DNA from 2 places in the Streptosporangium sp. NPDC002721 genome. Region 1 is predicted to be linked to the other one. Evidence: riboswitches for the same ligand, from Rfam matches in the RefSeq annotation. Region 1 holds a riboswitch; the other holds the start of a gene.
The links. A riboswitch is a leader RNA that binds a small molecule or an ion and turns the genes downstream of it on or off. The one in region 1 is predicted to bind S-adenosylmethionine.

Region 1 (7,399 bases):
GCACGACCGCCATCACCAGGGGCATGTCCTTGCCGGTCACCGCGTTGACGGTGACCTGGCCGAGCCCGGGGCGGCCGAACACGGCCTCCACGATGATCGCGCCGCCGAGCAGGTAGCCGGTGAACCAGCCGGTGAGGGTGACGGCCGGGAGCAGCGCGTGGCGCAGGGCGTGCCGGGCGACGAGCCGCCACTCGGTGATGCCGCGCGAGCGGGCGGTCACCGCGAACGGCTCCTCCAGCGCCCGTTCCAGGCCCTCGCGCAGCACCTGGCCGAGCACCCCGGCGACCTGCAGCCCGAGCGCGAGCCCCGGCAGTACGAGGGAGACGAGCCCCCTGTCCCCGGAGACGGGGAACCAGCCGAGCGTGAAGGAGAAGACGGCGAGCAGCAGGATGCCGACGAGGAACGGCGGGACCGAGACGACGACCAGCTCCGACAGCCCGACCAGGCCGCCGAGCCAGGAGCGGCGCCCGGCGGTGCTCAGGGCGAGCGCCAGGGCCAGGACGACCCCGAAGAGCGCGGCGGCGAGCGCGAGCTGGACCGTCGGCAGGATCTGGGAGGACAGGATCTCGCCGACGCCGCGCTGCAGGATGTAGGAGTGGCCCAGGTCCCCCTGGAGCAGCCGGAGCAGATAGTCGCCGTACTGCTGGATCGGGGAGCGGTCCAGCCCCCACTCGGCGATGATCTGCGCCCGCCGCTCGGGGGTGTCGAGGCCGTCGCCGATGAGCACGTCGACCGTCTCGCCGGGCACGAGCATCAGCGCGAGGTAGGCCGCGGTGGCGGCGGCCCAGAGCACGGCGACGCCCGCTCCGAGCCGCCGGACCACCGGGCCGAGCCACCCGGCGGCGGCCAGCCCCCGCCGCCGGGTGAGTGTGAGGGTGCTCACGTGTTCACGTCCCTGTCCGGACGTCGTAAGCACTGTTGGGAGTGCCGGAGACCGGCTCGAAGGTGATCCCGGTGACCCCGGCGCCATAGGCGATCTGGTCGGCGGGCACGTAGACCGGGAGCAGGATCGCCTCGTCGGTGACGACGATCTTCTGCACCTTCGCGTAGAGCTCCTTGCGCTCGGCGAGGTCGGCGGCGGCCGACGCGTCGGCGAGCAGCTTGTCCAGCTCGGCGCTCTCGAACTTCGTACGGTTGATCGCGGCGCCCTTCGCCAGGATCAGGTTGAGCGCCGCCCCGGCGTCGGTGTCGCCGCGCGAGTTCTCGAAGATCTCGTACTCGTTGTCGTCGATGGCCTTCTGCGCGGTGCCCTGGTCCACGATCTTGACCTGGAAGTCGATCCCGGCGCTCTGCTTGACGGCCGCCTGGACGGCCTGGGCGAGGATGTCTCGGCGGTCGCGGACGAACGGCGCGGCGTTGACGGTACGCACGGTGAGCCTCTTGCCGTCCTTCACCCGGAAGCCCTCGGCGTCGCGCTCCCTCCAGCCCGCCTCGTCGAGCAGCTGGTTGGCCCGCGTGGGATTGTTGCCGAAGGTCTTCTCCAGCGAGGGGTCGTAGAACTGCGGGCTGCCCTGGCCGATGACGCTCCAGGCCCGCTTGGCGGTGCCCTGGTAGACGGAGTTGAGCACCGCGTCCACGTCGACGGCGTCGCGGAAGGCCTCGCGGACCCGCTTGTCGTCGAACGGGGGGCGGGAGGTGTTGAAGTAGTACGAGAACGCGCTGCCCGAGTTGAGGCTGGTCTCCAGCTTCAGCCGCGGGTCGCTCCTGATGAGGCCGATCTCGGTGGCGGGCACGCCCTCGATCACCTGCACCTGCCCGGAGGTGAGCGCGCCGACCCGTACCGCGGCCTCGGGCAGGAAGCGGTAGGTGATCTCGGCCAGGTGCGCGGGGCCCTGGTGGGCGGAGCCGGTGGGGGGCCAGTTGTAGTTCGGGTTGCGCCTGTAGTGGACCTCCTGGCCGGGGGTGAACCGGTCGAGGATGAACGGACCGGTGCCGACCACGTCGACGCCGCCCGCCTTGAGGTCCTTCGCGTTCTTCAGCGACTTCGGGGAGACCTGGCCGGCGTACGGGGCGGAGAGGAAGTCGAGGAACAGTCCGTCGGGGGCCTTCAGCGTGACCTTCAGGGTGTGCGGCGCGGTCACCTCGGCCTTGCCGAAGTTGCGCAGCTGGATGGCGCTGACCGCGGCGTTGTAGCCGGGCGAGACGAGCTGGTCGAGGTTCGCCTTCACCGAGGCGGCGTCGAACTTCTCGCCGTCGTGGAAGGTGACGTCGTCGCGGAGCTCGAAGGTGTAGGTCAGCCCGTCCTCGGAGACCTTCCAGGACTTGGCCAGCCACGGCAGGAACTCTCCGTTCCTCCCCCGGGCGATCAGGGCGTCGAACTGGTTGTGGACCAGCAGGCGGGCCTTGTTCTGGCCCCACTGGTGCGGGTTGAAGGTGATGGGCTGCGTCTCCACCGCCCACACGAGCGACCCGCCGTCGCCACCGCCGCCCTCGCCGCCGGCCGCCGCGCTCGGGGCCCCGCTCTCGGTCCCGCACGCCGCGAGCGCCAGCACCCCGGCGAGCGCCAGGGCGCCCCATCGCAACTTCACGTTCTTCTCCTCGCGCTTTCTCACTGCCTGGTTCCGTACGACGTGCTCTGTTACGACGTGTCTGGTCGACTCGGGGCGCTTCATGCGACGTGCCGTCTGATCTGGGTTCCGGCGGCCTCGGACAGCACGATCCGGGCGAGGGCGTCGGCGTGGCGGAAGAGCGGGGCGTCGAGGCGGGGCCTGGCGAAGCCGGCGGTGGCCCGGCCGCCGACGACCCAGGGGCCGAAGGCGAACCTGCGGGGGTGCGGGGTGCCCGACCTGTCGAGCAGGCGCCGGTCGGCGGGCCGTACGTTCACCAGGCCCGACTCCTCGTCGAGCTCGCCCCGGTCGCGGAGCGCGGTGACGAGCGGGTCGACGGCCCGGCTCACGCTGGGCGCGGGCAGCCTGGCCTCGACGAGGGTCGTGGCGGCCACGCCGCCGGGCACGGTGGGGCTCTGCGCCCGCCAGCGCCCGTCGTGGTGGTCGACCTTGAGGTCCGCGCCGAGGAAGGTGACCACCCCGGCCCTGGCCAGGGCGCGCAGCTCCTCCAGCCGGGGTCCCGGCGGGCCGCTGGCGACGTAGCTGAAGAACCCGCCGAACCACGGGTCGAAGACGCCCGCCTCGGCGAGGACTCCGTAGACGGAGAGCAACCCGAGGATCATCGCGTGGTCGGCGCTGTGCGCGGGGTCCGAGCGCCGCTCCAGGTCGACGGCGAGATAGCCGTGCATCCACTTCCGCAGGCCCGCCTGGTCGCCGAACCGGATGCCGGTCAGCGGCCGGTCGAGCCGGTCGAAGTCGAGCCGGTCCGGGTGCCGGGGCACGGTCTCGCGGATCAGCTTGCGCATCCCGAGGCTGCGCCACTCCTCGGCCGCGAAGACCTCCTCGAACTCCGCCCATCCCCGCTTGACGCGCTTGGGGTGGGCGGTGACGAGCTCGTGGTAGTACGCGAAGGCCAGCTCCTTGGCGACCAGCGGCCACACGTCCCGGCGGAAGTTCCACGGCCCCTCGCCCAGCGCCTCGCCCAGTGTCTCGCGGGTGAGGAAGCGCGGCACCGGCGGCCGGACGCCCGTGAAGGGGTAGCCGGTCTTGGAGTGGTACGGCACCCCGCGCCGCGACCCCACGTGCAGGAGCGGCTCGCGCCCGCTGGGCAGGTAGACCAGCTCCCCGTCGTACTCGCGGACGAACCGGCCGCCCCGGCCCGAGGTGAGCAGCACCATCAGGTCGACGAAGGCGAGCCCCATCCCCCGCATGACCACCGGTTCCCCGGCGGGGATGCCGTCCAGGTCGAGGTCCGCCGCGTAGCCGGTGGGCAGGTAGCGCAGCCCCGAGCGCGAGGCCAGGCCGGCGAGCGCGCCCTCCTCCCTGGTCGGGGTAACGTCGCCGTGCCCCTGGGCCAGGATCACCGCGTCGGCCTCGACCGTCCGGCCGTCCTCCAGCCGCACCACCTGGCCGCCGGGAACGTTGGCGAGGTCGACGGCTCGGGCGTCGTGCACGTGCACCCGGACGCCGCGCGGGGCGTTCGCCACCGCCTGCCGGAAGACGTGGGAGAGGTAGCCGTTCTGCGCCGGGCGGGAGGCGAACCGGCCCGGGTCGCCGCCGAGCCACTCGGCCAGCGTGGGCCCGGGGTGGATCGGCCCCTCGCAGCGCACCGACTCGTCGGTGAAGAGCGTCACGTCGCCCGCGGCGGAGTTCATCCAGAGCAGGTCCGGCTGGTCGCGGCGCCAGACGCGCCCGCCGCCCGGCGGGTGGGGGTCGATCACGTGGACGTCCAGCGACGGCCAGCCGAGCAGGTCGGCGGCGTTGGCGCAGATGCGCTCCACCAGGCAGGTGCCCGTCGGCCCCGCGCCGACGACGGCGATCGAGGCACTCATACGGCGGCTCTGCGGTGCGGCTGGTCCCAGTCGGCGTGCAGTGGCTCGACCGGGACCCGCCAGGCGTCGGTCTCGCCCTTCCCGGAGAAACCGGAGGAGATCGCGGTGAGGTCGGTGTTCTCACGGAAGGCGGGGTGGGCGTACAGGTCCCTGGCGTAGTCCCACAGGTTGGGGAAGGCGGTGAGCGGGCGCTCGCTGATCCTGGCCGCCGGGTTGTCGCTCAGGTCGAAGCGGAGCAGGGACGGCCAGAGCCGCACGTCCGCCTCGGTGATCCCCGAGCCGAACAGGAACCTGCGGTCGGCCAGGCGGTCGTCCAGCTCGTCGAGGAAGGCGACCACGGCCGCGCGCGCCTCGGTGTACGCGGTCTCGGTAGTGGCCGCCGCCACGCGGCCCGCCGCCGTGTTGACGTACTCGTAGATCCTCGCGTTGAGCTCGTCGATCTCCGGCCTGAGCTCCTCGGGGTAGAGGTCGGCCTCGGGGTCGCCGCCGAACCGGGTGGCGAGGTCGATCGTGATGTCGGGGAAGTCGTTGCTGACGATGCGGCCGGTCGTCCTGTCCCACAGCACCGGCACCGAGACGTGCCCGTCGAATCCCGGCTCGGTCGCCTCGTACGCCTGCCGCAGGACGGTGAACCCGTTCACCGGGTCGGCCCCGCGCCGCTCGCGGAACGCCCATCCGCGACCGTCGCGCTCGTCGTCGACGTAGGACAGCGAGACCACGTCCTGGAGCCCCTTGAGGGAGCGCACGATGGCCGCGCGCTGCGCGTACGGACAGACGGCCGCGACGTAGAGGTGGTAGCGGCCCGGCTCGGCGGGGAAGGCGGGTGTGCCGATGCGCCCCTGGAAGGGGTAGCGCGGGCCGGGCCTGGCACCGGGCCGGTAGTGGCCGTGGGTGTCGAGGTCGACGGGGCTCGCGTGGTTCAGTGTGCTGGTCTTCGACATGTGGCACTCCCGGGCATGTCTCGGTGACCCTGGTGAGGGGTCCGCGCTTGCGGCACGCCCACCGTGCCGCCAGGTCTCCCCCGGGGGCACCCCGCCGCGGTGCGAGGGTTGCCGGTCAGCCAGCCGGGGCTTCTCACTGACACTCTTAACCTATTTAGAAGGTAGGAAATACATAGATCTCTGTCAAGCCTTAGTGTCGGGGAATGTCCTATGAGAGCGTGAATGTGGTCTATCGCAAGTACGACGGGTCACTGCACTGGCACCACCGCGGCCTGTTGCTCGGCGAGGACGAGCACGGGGTGTGGACGGGCTGCGTGGCCGGCTCCAGCGGCCACAAGGGCGACGGTCCCGCGGTCGCCTGGCCGCATCCGTTCGTGATGCTCTTCCCCCGCGACGCCTGGTGGACGGCCGCCTTCAACGCCGCCCCGCACAAACACGAGATCTACTGCGACATCTCCACGGTGCCGGAGTGGAGAGACGGTGAGGTCACCATGGTCGACCTGGACCTCGACGTGATCCGGACCCGCCGCAACCTGCTGAAGGGCCGTCCGAGCAGGGTCTTCCTGGACGACGAGGACGAGTTCGAGGAGCACCGGGTGAAGTACGACTACCCGTCCGGCGTGGTGGAGAACGCCCGCGCCTCGGCCGCCTGGCTGATGGAGGCCGTCACCTCCGGCACCGCCCCCTTCGGCGACGCGCCGCGCTGGCTCGCCCTGGTCACCTGAGCCCCGGCCCTCCGGCTCCCCGCCTGTCCGATCGTCCGGCGTGACGCGTCCCGCACGGACGGCCGTGCCGGGGGCGGCGCCCTCCGGAACGGCCCCCAGCACGGCTCCCGGCGGTCTTAACGGGTGCGGTTGCGGAACAGCCTGCCGGAGAGGATCGCCGAGACCAGCAGGAAGCCGCCGCACCAGGCCAGTGCCTTCCACGGGTCGCTCCCCACCGGCTGACCGAGCAGCAGCCCGCGCACGGACTCGATGATCGGCGTGGCCGGCTGGTTCTCCGCGAACCCGTGCAGCCACTCGGGCATGGTGTGCACCGGGACGAAGGCGCTGCTCGGATAGGGCAGGAACATCACCACGAAGGTGAAGCCGCCCGCCGCCTCCGGCGTCCTGGACAGCAGGCCGACCACGGCCGAGACCGCGGAGACGGCCAGGACGAACACCACCAGTACGCCCACCGCCGCGGCCCAGCCGGACAGGCCCGCCTCCGCCCGGAAGCCGAGCAGGAACGCGACCGCGAACACGATGACGAGCGAGGCGAGGTTGCGCACGGTGCTGGCGGCCACGTGCCCGCCCAGGAACGCCCCGCCGCCGACGTCCATCGACCTGAACCTGTCGACGATCCCCCGGCTCATGTCATGGCTGACGGCGACCGCGGTCAGGGAGGCGCCGTAGGAGGCGCACATGACGAGGATGCCGGGGACGGCGTAGGTGACGTAGTCGACGCCGGTCTGGATCGCGCCGCCGAACAGGTAGACGAACAGCAGCATGACCAGGACGGGCATCAGGAACGAGGTGAGCAGCGCGTCGAGGTTGCGCAGCGACAGGCGGACGGCGCGGCCGGTCATGACCGGCCAGGCGACGAGATCAGACACCGGCCCGCTCCCCGTTCATCGTCTTCCTGCCCGCCGCTTCCCCGTCCGCCGACTCCCTGTGCTCCTTGCTCGTCAGCGCGAGGAACGCGTCGTCGAGCGTGGCGCCCCGCACGGTGAACCTCTCGACCGCCGAACGCCCCGGGTCCACCTCGTCCAGCAGCGCGCGGATCCCCGCGGCGCTCCCGTCGGTGGCCGCCCCGACCGTCAGCCTGCCGGGATCGGCGTGGACGGCACGCGCCCCGAGCAGGCGCGTCACCTCGGCGAACGACCGGGTGTCGGCCAGGACGAGGTCCAGCCGCCAGGCGGCGACCCTCGCCTTGAGCTCGTCGGCGGTGCCCTCCGCCACCACCCGCCCGCCGTCGAGCAGCGCGATCCTGTCGGCCAGGCTGTCGGCCTCCTCCAGGTACTGGGTGGTCAGGAAGACCGTGGTGCCCGAGCCGGTGAGGCGGGTGATCACCTCCCACATCGCCTGCCTGCTCCGCACGT
Region 2 (7,399 bases), on a different contig from region 1:
GATCGACTGCGTCCATGACGTCCCGTCCTTCGACCATGTGGGGCTCCGTGCCCGATTGACCAGCGTAACGGGCCAGGCCGTCGTAACCGTGGCAAGCCGCGTCATCGGTAGCGGTCGGTAGCGGACCTCCGGAGGTCTGGCCTGGAAGAACCGGGAGCTTACGGGACCCGCCGGAGAACCCGCGGGCCCGGCTCACGCGGCGATCCGGGCGGTGGCGCGCCGACGCGGCGTCGACAACGATCGCGCAAACCGGTGACAGAATGTAGTCATGCATTCACTCGAAGCGTCAGCGCGAGTCGATCTCGTTCCCCCGCCCCGGCGGGTAGCGTCTGAGAGCGTGTGGCTCACCTGGCGTGCCGCGATGGAGCATGCGCTCTACGGCGAAAGCGGCTTCTATCTCCGGGAGCGCCCCTCCAGTCATTTCCGGACATCGGTCGGTGCCTCCCCCGTCTTCGCCGAGGCCGTGCTGCGCGAGCTGGCCGCGGTCGACGAGGCGCTCGGCGGCCCCGATCCGCTCGACCTGGTCGACATCGGCGCCGGCGAGGGCGAGCTGGCGGCCGGCGTGCTGGCCGCGGCGCCGCCCGCGCTCCGGTCGAGACTGCGGGTGACGGCGGTCGACCTGGCGTCCCGGCCGCCGGAGCTGCCCGAGGAGATCGTCTGGGCGAGGGCCGCGCCGGACGGGATCCACGGGCTGGTGATCGCCAACGAGTGGCTCGACAACGTCCCGGTCGATGTCGCGGAGCAGACGGCCGACGGGCCCCGGCTCGTCATGGTCAACGTCACCGACGGTGAGGAGCGCCTCGGCGGCAGGCCCTCCGAGGCGGACCTCGCCTGGCTGGACCGATGGTGGCCGATGCGGGCCGTCGGGGAGCGGGCCGAGATCGGCAGGCCGCGCGACAGGGCCTGGGCGTCGGTGGTCGTACGGCTGGCGCGCGGCCGGGCGGTCGCGATCGACTACTCCCACGCCCTGGACGACCGGCCGCCGTACGGCACGCTGGCCGGATACCGCGACGGAGCGATGGTCGCGCCCGTGCCCGACGGCTCGTGCGACATCACCGCCCACGTGGCGCTCGACGCCTGCGCGGCCTCCGGCGAGAGCGCCGGGGCCGTCACGACGGCGCTGACCACGCAGCGCGAGGCGTTGCGCGCCCTCGGCGTCACCGGGGGCCGTCCCCCGGTCGCGCAGGCCGGGAACGACCCGCGCGGCTACCTGCAGGCCCTCGCCAGGGCCTCGGAGGAGGCGGAGCTCATCGCGGCGGGCGGCCTCGGCGGGTTCGGCTGGCTCTCCCAGAGCCGCCGCTGACCCACCGCGCCGACATCCGGCTGTCCCCAGAGCCATCACCGACCCACCACACCGACGCCCGTCTCAGAGCCCCGTCGACCCGCCACACCGGCGCCGGCCCGGCGGGGCTCACCGCCGAGGGCTCACCGCCGGGGGCTCACCGCCGGGGGCGAGCACCGTCCGTCGCTCGGGACGACACCCGTGTGTGACGGGTCACCCGTGTGCGACGGGTTTCAGACCCGTACGTCGAGCGAGGTCAGGCCCCGGATGACGTAACCCGGGCCCCAGGAGGGCTCGGCGGCGAGTTCCATCTTCGGTGCCCTGCGCAGCAGGGCACCGAAGGACTCGATCAGCTCGACCCTGGCCAGCGGCGCCCCCAGGCAGAAGTGGATTCCGGCGCCGAAGGAGATGTGCGGGTTGTCGGCCCGGCCCACGTCCAGGCGGGCGGGGTCGGCGAAGACCTCGGGGTCGCGGTTGGCCGAGCCGAACAGCAGCGCCACCTCGGCGCCGCGCGGGATGTCGACCCCGCCCACCGAGATGTCCTCCAGCACCCAGCGCTCGAACATCTGCAGCGGGGTGTCCCAGCGCATCAGCTCCTCGACCGCCGTGGGCAGCAGCGCGTGGTCGGCGCGGAGCCGGTCCAGCTCGGCCGGGTTGCGGAACAGCGACCACCAGCCGTTGCCGGTGACGTTCACGGTGGCCTCGTGCCCGGCGTTGAGCAGCAGCACGCAGGTGCCGACCAGCTCCTCCTCGGTGAGCCTGTCACCCTCGTCGGCCACCAGGGCGAGCGCGCTGATCAGGTCGTCGCCGGGGTCGGCCCTGCGGGCGCGGGCCAGCTCGACGAGGTAGGCGGAGAACTCCTCGGCCGCCCGTACGGCCGTGTGCTGGGCCTCGACCGACGGCTGGAGCTCGTACATGCCGCAGATGTCGGCCGACCAGGGCCGCAGCAGGTGCCGGTCGGCCTCGGGGACGCCGAGCATCTCGGCGATCACCGTGACCGGGAGCGGCTCGGCGACCTCGGCGATCAGGTCCCCGCCGCCGCGCTCGACGAAGGCGTCCACCAGCTCCCCGGCCATGCGGGCGACCTTGGGGCGGAGCGCCTCGACCATGCGGGGGGTGAACGCCTTCGACACCAGCCGCCGGAGCCTGGTGTGCACCGGCGGCTCGACGTCGAGCATCCCCGCCCTGATCACCCGCCAGAACGGGTCCTGGAACCCGGGGTCGTCCGGCCTGCCGAACTCCCGGTGCGAGGCGACGTGCAGGTAGGAGCGGCCGAGCCTGCGGTCCCGCAGCAGCGCGTTGACGTCGGCGTGCCTGGCCACCAGCCACTGGCCGGTCGGCTCGAAGAAGCTGACCGGCCGCTCCCGCCTCAGCTCGTCGTAGACGTCGTAGGGGTGGGCGACGAATTCCGGATTCCAGGGATCAAAGAGCACGTAAGCATCGTAATCCCCGGTCCAGGATCAGGCCCGTTCGTCCGGCTTCCCCCTCTCGGCGGGCTCGTCGGCGCGGCCCGCCGGAGCTCCCTGGCTCACCGGGGCCTCCTGGGTCCCGGCGCTTTCCTGGGTCCCTGCGCTTTCCGGGGTCTCCGAACCGGCGTCACTCCCGGCCTCGTAGCGGGCGCGCAGCTCGACCGGCTTGCGCCTCACCTTGCGCATCCGGATGTTCAGCAGCTCCACCAGCAGCGAGAACGCCATGGCGAAGTAGATGTAACCCTTGGAGATGTGCTGCTCGAATCCCTCGGCGATGAGAACGACACCGATCAGCACCAGGAAGGACAGCGCGAGCATCTTGATGCTCGGGTGCCGCTCCACGAAGCGGCTGATCGGCCCGGAGGCGACCAGCATCACGATGACCGAGACGATGACGGCCGCGATCATGACGCCGATCTCGTCGACCATGCCGACCGCGGTGATCACCGAGTCGAGCGAGAAGACGACGTCGAGGATCATGATCTGGATGATCACCGAGGTGAAGGACGAGGCCACCTTGCCGTCGGAGTGACCGGAGTCGCCCTCCAGGCTGCCGTGCATCTCATGGACGCTCTTGCCCAGCAGGAACAGGCCTCCGAGTATCAGGATCAGGTCGCGCCCCGATATCCCCTGCCCGAACACCTCGAACATCGGTTCGGTGAGCCTCACCACCCACGACAACGCCAGCAGCAGCAGAAGGCGGCTGATCAGGGCGACGGCGAGACCCAGCTTGCGGGCCTTGTCGCGCTGTGCGGGCGGGAGCTTGCTCACCAGGATCGAGATGAAGATGATGTTGTCGATCCCCAGGACGATCTCCAGGGCGACAAGGGTGAAGAACCCTATCCATATCTCCGGGTTGGTCACCCAGTCCATTGCTTTCTCCTTCGTCGGTCGGCGCTTGGAGCACACCGTCGGCCAACTGCCCGAACGCTTCTTCGGCTGACTGCCAGGACGACCGGGAGGCGCCCGGAGTTCCTCTCTTTCATCACACTTCGCTCTCGAATTCGCCGAGAGCTCCCGATGGGCGTTCGTCCCGGTCGTCACGCTTCGCCGGGCGCTCGCCCGAGGCTCCGATATCGGGTTGATCACGTTTCGGACTTGCGGGGCACCGCGAAGTGTCGGTTATAGTTCCCCCGTAGGTCATGAGTGCCAGTGACAAGCCCCGGCTCGCTGGCCGGCAACCCTCGCGTCCGCGGCGGGGTGCCCCGGGTGAGGACCTGGTCCGGCACGAGGTGTGCCGGGCAAGCGCGGGCTCCAGGCACCTGTGTCACGGGTTGGGGTCCGATGACCTCGAAGGAGCCCTGGCATGTCCACCCTGACGATCCTCAGCACCCCCGAGAGCCTCGCCTCCGCTCAGGCGAGCGCCCCCGAGAGCACCGCCTCCGCTCACGCGAGCTCCCTCCAGGCCCGTACGCCGGGTGAACGCCCGATCCCGGCCGTGCTCGGCTCGGACCTGGAGGTCCCGGTCAGGGGCGGCAGGCTCGTCCGCTACGCCAACCTCGACTACGCCGCGAGCGCCCCCTGTCTGGAGCCGGTGAGCGCCGCCGTCGCCGCCGCGCTCCCGGCCTACTCCAGCGTCCACCGTGGCGCCGGGTACGCGTCCCAGCTGACCACGGCCCGCTACGAGCAGGCCAGGCACACGGTGCGCGCCTTCGTCGGCGCCCGTCCCGACGACTCCGTGATCTTCACCCGCAACACCACGGACGCCACCAACCTGCTGGCCCGCAGCCTGCCCGAGGGCACCACCGCCGTGGTCTTCGACACCGAGCACCACGCCTCGCTGCTGCCCTGGGCGCGGGCCGTGCGGCTCGCGGCCCCGGCCTTCCCCGGCGAGGCCGTCCGGGCCGCCGACGACGCCCTCGCCTCGATCGACGGTCCCAAGCTGCTGGTCGTGACCGCCGCCTCCAACGTCACCGGGGAGCTCTGGCCGATCGCCGCGCTGGCCCACATCGCCCACCGCCACGGGGCCCGCGTCCTCGTCGACGCCGCGCAGCTCGTCCCGCACCGCCGCCTCAACCTGACGGCGCTCGACCTGGACTACGTGGTCTTCTCCGGCCACAAGCTCTACGCTCCGTTCGGCACCGGGGCGCTGATCGGCCGCTCCGACTGGCTGGCCGAGGCCGAGCCGTACCTGCGGGGCGGCGGCGCGGTGAAGGCCGTGAACGACGACGGCACCGAGTGGCACGACGACCCCGAGGCCCGGCACGAGGCCGGGACCCCGAACGTGCTGGGCGCCGTCGCGCTCGCCGCGGCCTGCGACGCCCTGACCGCCACCGGCTGGACCCCGCTGGTCCGCGAGGAGGAGCGCCTCCTCGGCCGCCTGCGCGCGGGCCTCGCCTCCGTCCCCGGCGTCCACGAGCTGTCCCTGTGGGGCCCGGACCACCCGCGCGTCGGCATCGTCTCCTTCGTGGTGGACGGCTTCACCGCCCGCGAGGTCGCCGAGGCCCTGTCCGGCGACTACGGCATCGGCGTCCGCGACGGCAAGTTCTGCGCCCACCCCTTCGTACGGCACCTGCTGGGCGCCAAGGACGGCGGCTGCGACGACGTCACCGCCTCCGCCGTCCGCGCCTCCATCGGCATCGGTACGACCTCCGAGCACGTCGACCGGTTGGTCGACGCCCTGCGGGATCTTGCCTCGCGCGGCTGACGTGACAGCATGGCCCTATGACTGAAGGCGCGCCCCGCGAGCTGAACGTGGGTATGGGGGCGGGCGCCGAGGCCGTGCGGGGGGCGTACGGCAAGGAGCTCGCGACCGAGGACATGATCCTCAACATCGGACCGCAGCACCCGTCCACGCACGGCGTGCTGCGGCTGCGGCTCACGCTGGACGGGGAGCGGATCAGCGCGGCCGAGCCGATCGTGGGCTACATGCACCGGGGCGCCGAGAAGCTCTTCGAGGTCCGCGACTACCGGCAGATCATCGTGCTGGCCAACCGGCACGACTGGCTGTCGGCGTTCGCCAACGAGCTGGGCGTCGTGCTCGCGGTGGAGCGGATGCTCGGCATGGAGGTGCCGGTCAGGGCGGTCTGGACGCGCACGCTGATGGCCGAGCTCAACCGGGTGCTCAGCCATCTGATGTTCCTCGGCTCCTACCCGCTGGAGCTGGGTGCGATCACCCCGATGTTCTACGCGTTCCGGGAGCGCGAGACCCTCCAGGCCGTGATGGAGGAGATCTCCGGCGGGCGCATGCACTACATGTTCAACCGGGTCGGCGGCCTCAAGGAGGAGATCCCTTCAGGGTGGACGGGCCGGGCCGCCCAGGCCGTGGCCGACGTGCGGCGACGGCTGCCCGACATCGAGAACCTGATCGCCGGGAACGAGATCTTCCTCGCCCGCACGCGCGGGGTGGGCGTCCTCGACCGCGAGACGATCATGCAGTACGGCGTGAGCGGCCCGATCGCCCGCGCCGCGGGCGTCGACGTCGACCTGCGCAGGGACGAGCCCTACCTCGCCTACGGCGAGCTGCCGGTGAAGGTCGTCACCCGGTCGGCGGGAGACTGCCACGCCCGGTTCGAGGTGCTGCTGGAGCAGGTGAAGGTCTCCCTCGACCTGGCCGACGCCTGCCTGGAACGGCTCCTCGACCTGCCCCCGGGGCCGGTCAACCAGCGCCTGCCCAAGGTTCTGAAGGTTCCCGAGGGCCACACCTACGCCTGGACGGAGAGCCCGCTCGGCCTCAACGGCTACTACCTGGTCTCGCGCGGGGAGAAGACGCCGTGGCGGATGAAGCTCCGCTCGGCCTCCTTCAACAACGTCCAGGTGCTGCGCGAGATGCTTCCCGGCCACCTGGTCGCGGACATGGTGGCCATCCTGGGCTCGATGTTCTTCGTCGTCGGCGACATCGACAAGTAAGGCACGGTTGCAACCGCATGATCGAGCCCGGTGAGGACCAGGAGAGGGCGACCCCCTCGGCGCTCCCCACACCCCTCCCCGCCTCCCCTGGAACTCCCGCCACCTCTCCGGAAACCTCGGCTTCTCCGGAAACCTCGGCTTCTCCGGGAACCCCCGCCTCTTCAGGAACCCTCGCCGCCCCTCCGGGAACCCCCGCCCCTCCGGGAACCTCCGCTTCTCCGGGAACCCCCGCCTCTTCGGAGACCCCCGCCGGGGACGGGCCGCGGCGGGACCGGTACGTCGACTGGTTGCGCGCGTTCAGCCTGATCGTCGTGGTCGTCTGGCACTGGGCGTTCACGATCCTGCAGTGGGGCCCCGACGGCCCCTCGCCGACGAGCCCGCTGGGTTTCACCTCGGGGCTGTGGATACTGACCTGGCTGCTGCAGGTGCTGCCGCTCTTCTTCTACGTGGGCGGGCACGTCCACCTGCTGTCGTGGAACCGGGCCTGCGAGCGCGGTGTCGGCATCGGCACCTTCGTGTGGCGGCGCATCCGGAGCCTCGCGATCCCCGCGCTGGCGCTGGCCGGGACCTGGATCGTGTTCGGCGCGCTCGTGGCGTGGGCGTTCGGGATCGAGTGGATGGACCGCGTGGTCCTGCTCGTCATCAGCCCGCTCTGGTTCATCGGCGTCTATCTCGTGCTGATCGCCCTGCTCCCGATCTCGCTCTGGCTGCACCAGCGCTACGACGTGCTGGCCCTGATCTGGCTGGCGGGGGCGGCGCTCGTCGTCGACGTGCTGCGGCTGCGCTACGGGTACGAGGC

Region 2: linked by a shared signal. The riboswitch ahead of ACFYWM_RS24945 (aminotransferase class V-fold PLP-dependent enzyme) and the one ahead of ACFYWM_RS14025 (glutathione S-transferase C-terminal domain-containing protein) in region 1 are both predicted to bind S-adenosylmethionine.

The regions. Positions count from the first base shown of each region.
Region 1 is NZ_JBIAQI010000009.1:29,946-37,344, reverse strand. Features, by position in the region: gene ACFYWM_RS14040 (ABC transporter permease) at 1-883, opposite strand, end outside; gene ACFYWM_RS14035 (ABC transporter substrate-binding protein) at 888-2,528, opposite strand; gene ACFYWM_RS14030 (FAD/NAD(P)-binding protein) at 2,609-4,378, opposite strand; gene ACFYWM_RS14025 (glutathione S-transferase C-terminal domain-containing protein) at 4,375-5,319, opposite strand; SAM riboswitch class IV at 5,358-5,470, opposite strand; gene ACFYWM_RS14020 (DUF402 domain-containing protein) at 5,523-6,044, shown strand; gene ACFYWM_RS14015 (ABC transporter permease) at 6,161-6,913, opposite strand; gene ACFYWM_RS14010 (ATP-binding cassette domain-containing protein) at 6,906-7,399, opposite strand, start outside.
Region 2 is NZ_JBIAQI010000017.1:211,725-219,123, forward strand. Features, by position in the region: gene ACFYWM_RS24925 (Rossmann-like and DUF2520 domain-containing protein) at 1-16, opposite strand, end outside; gene ACFYWM_RS24930 (SAM-dependent methyltransferase) at 362-1,303, shown strand; gene ACFYWM_RS24935 (cytochrome P450) at 1,516-2,715, opposite strand; gene ACFYWM_RS24940 (TerC family protein) at 2,743-3,624, opposite strand; SAM riboswitch class IV at 3,890-4,005, shown strand; gene ACFYWM_RS24945 (aminotransferase class V-fold PLP-dependent enzyme) at 4,058-5,398, shown strand; gene ACFYWM_RS24950 (NADH-quinone oxidoreductase subunit D) at 5,416-6,600, shown strand; gene ACFYWM_RS24955 (acyltransferase family protein) at 6,618-7,399, shown strand, end outside.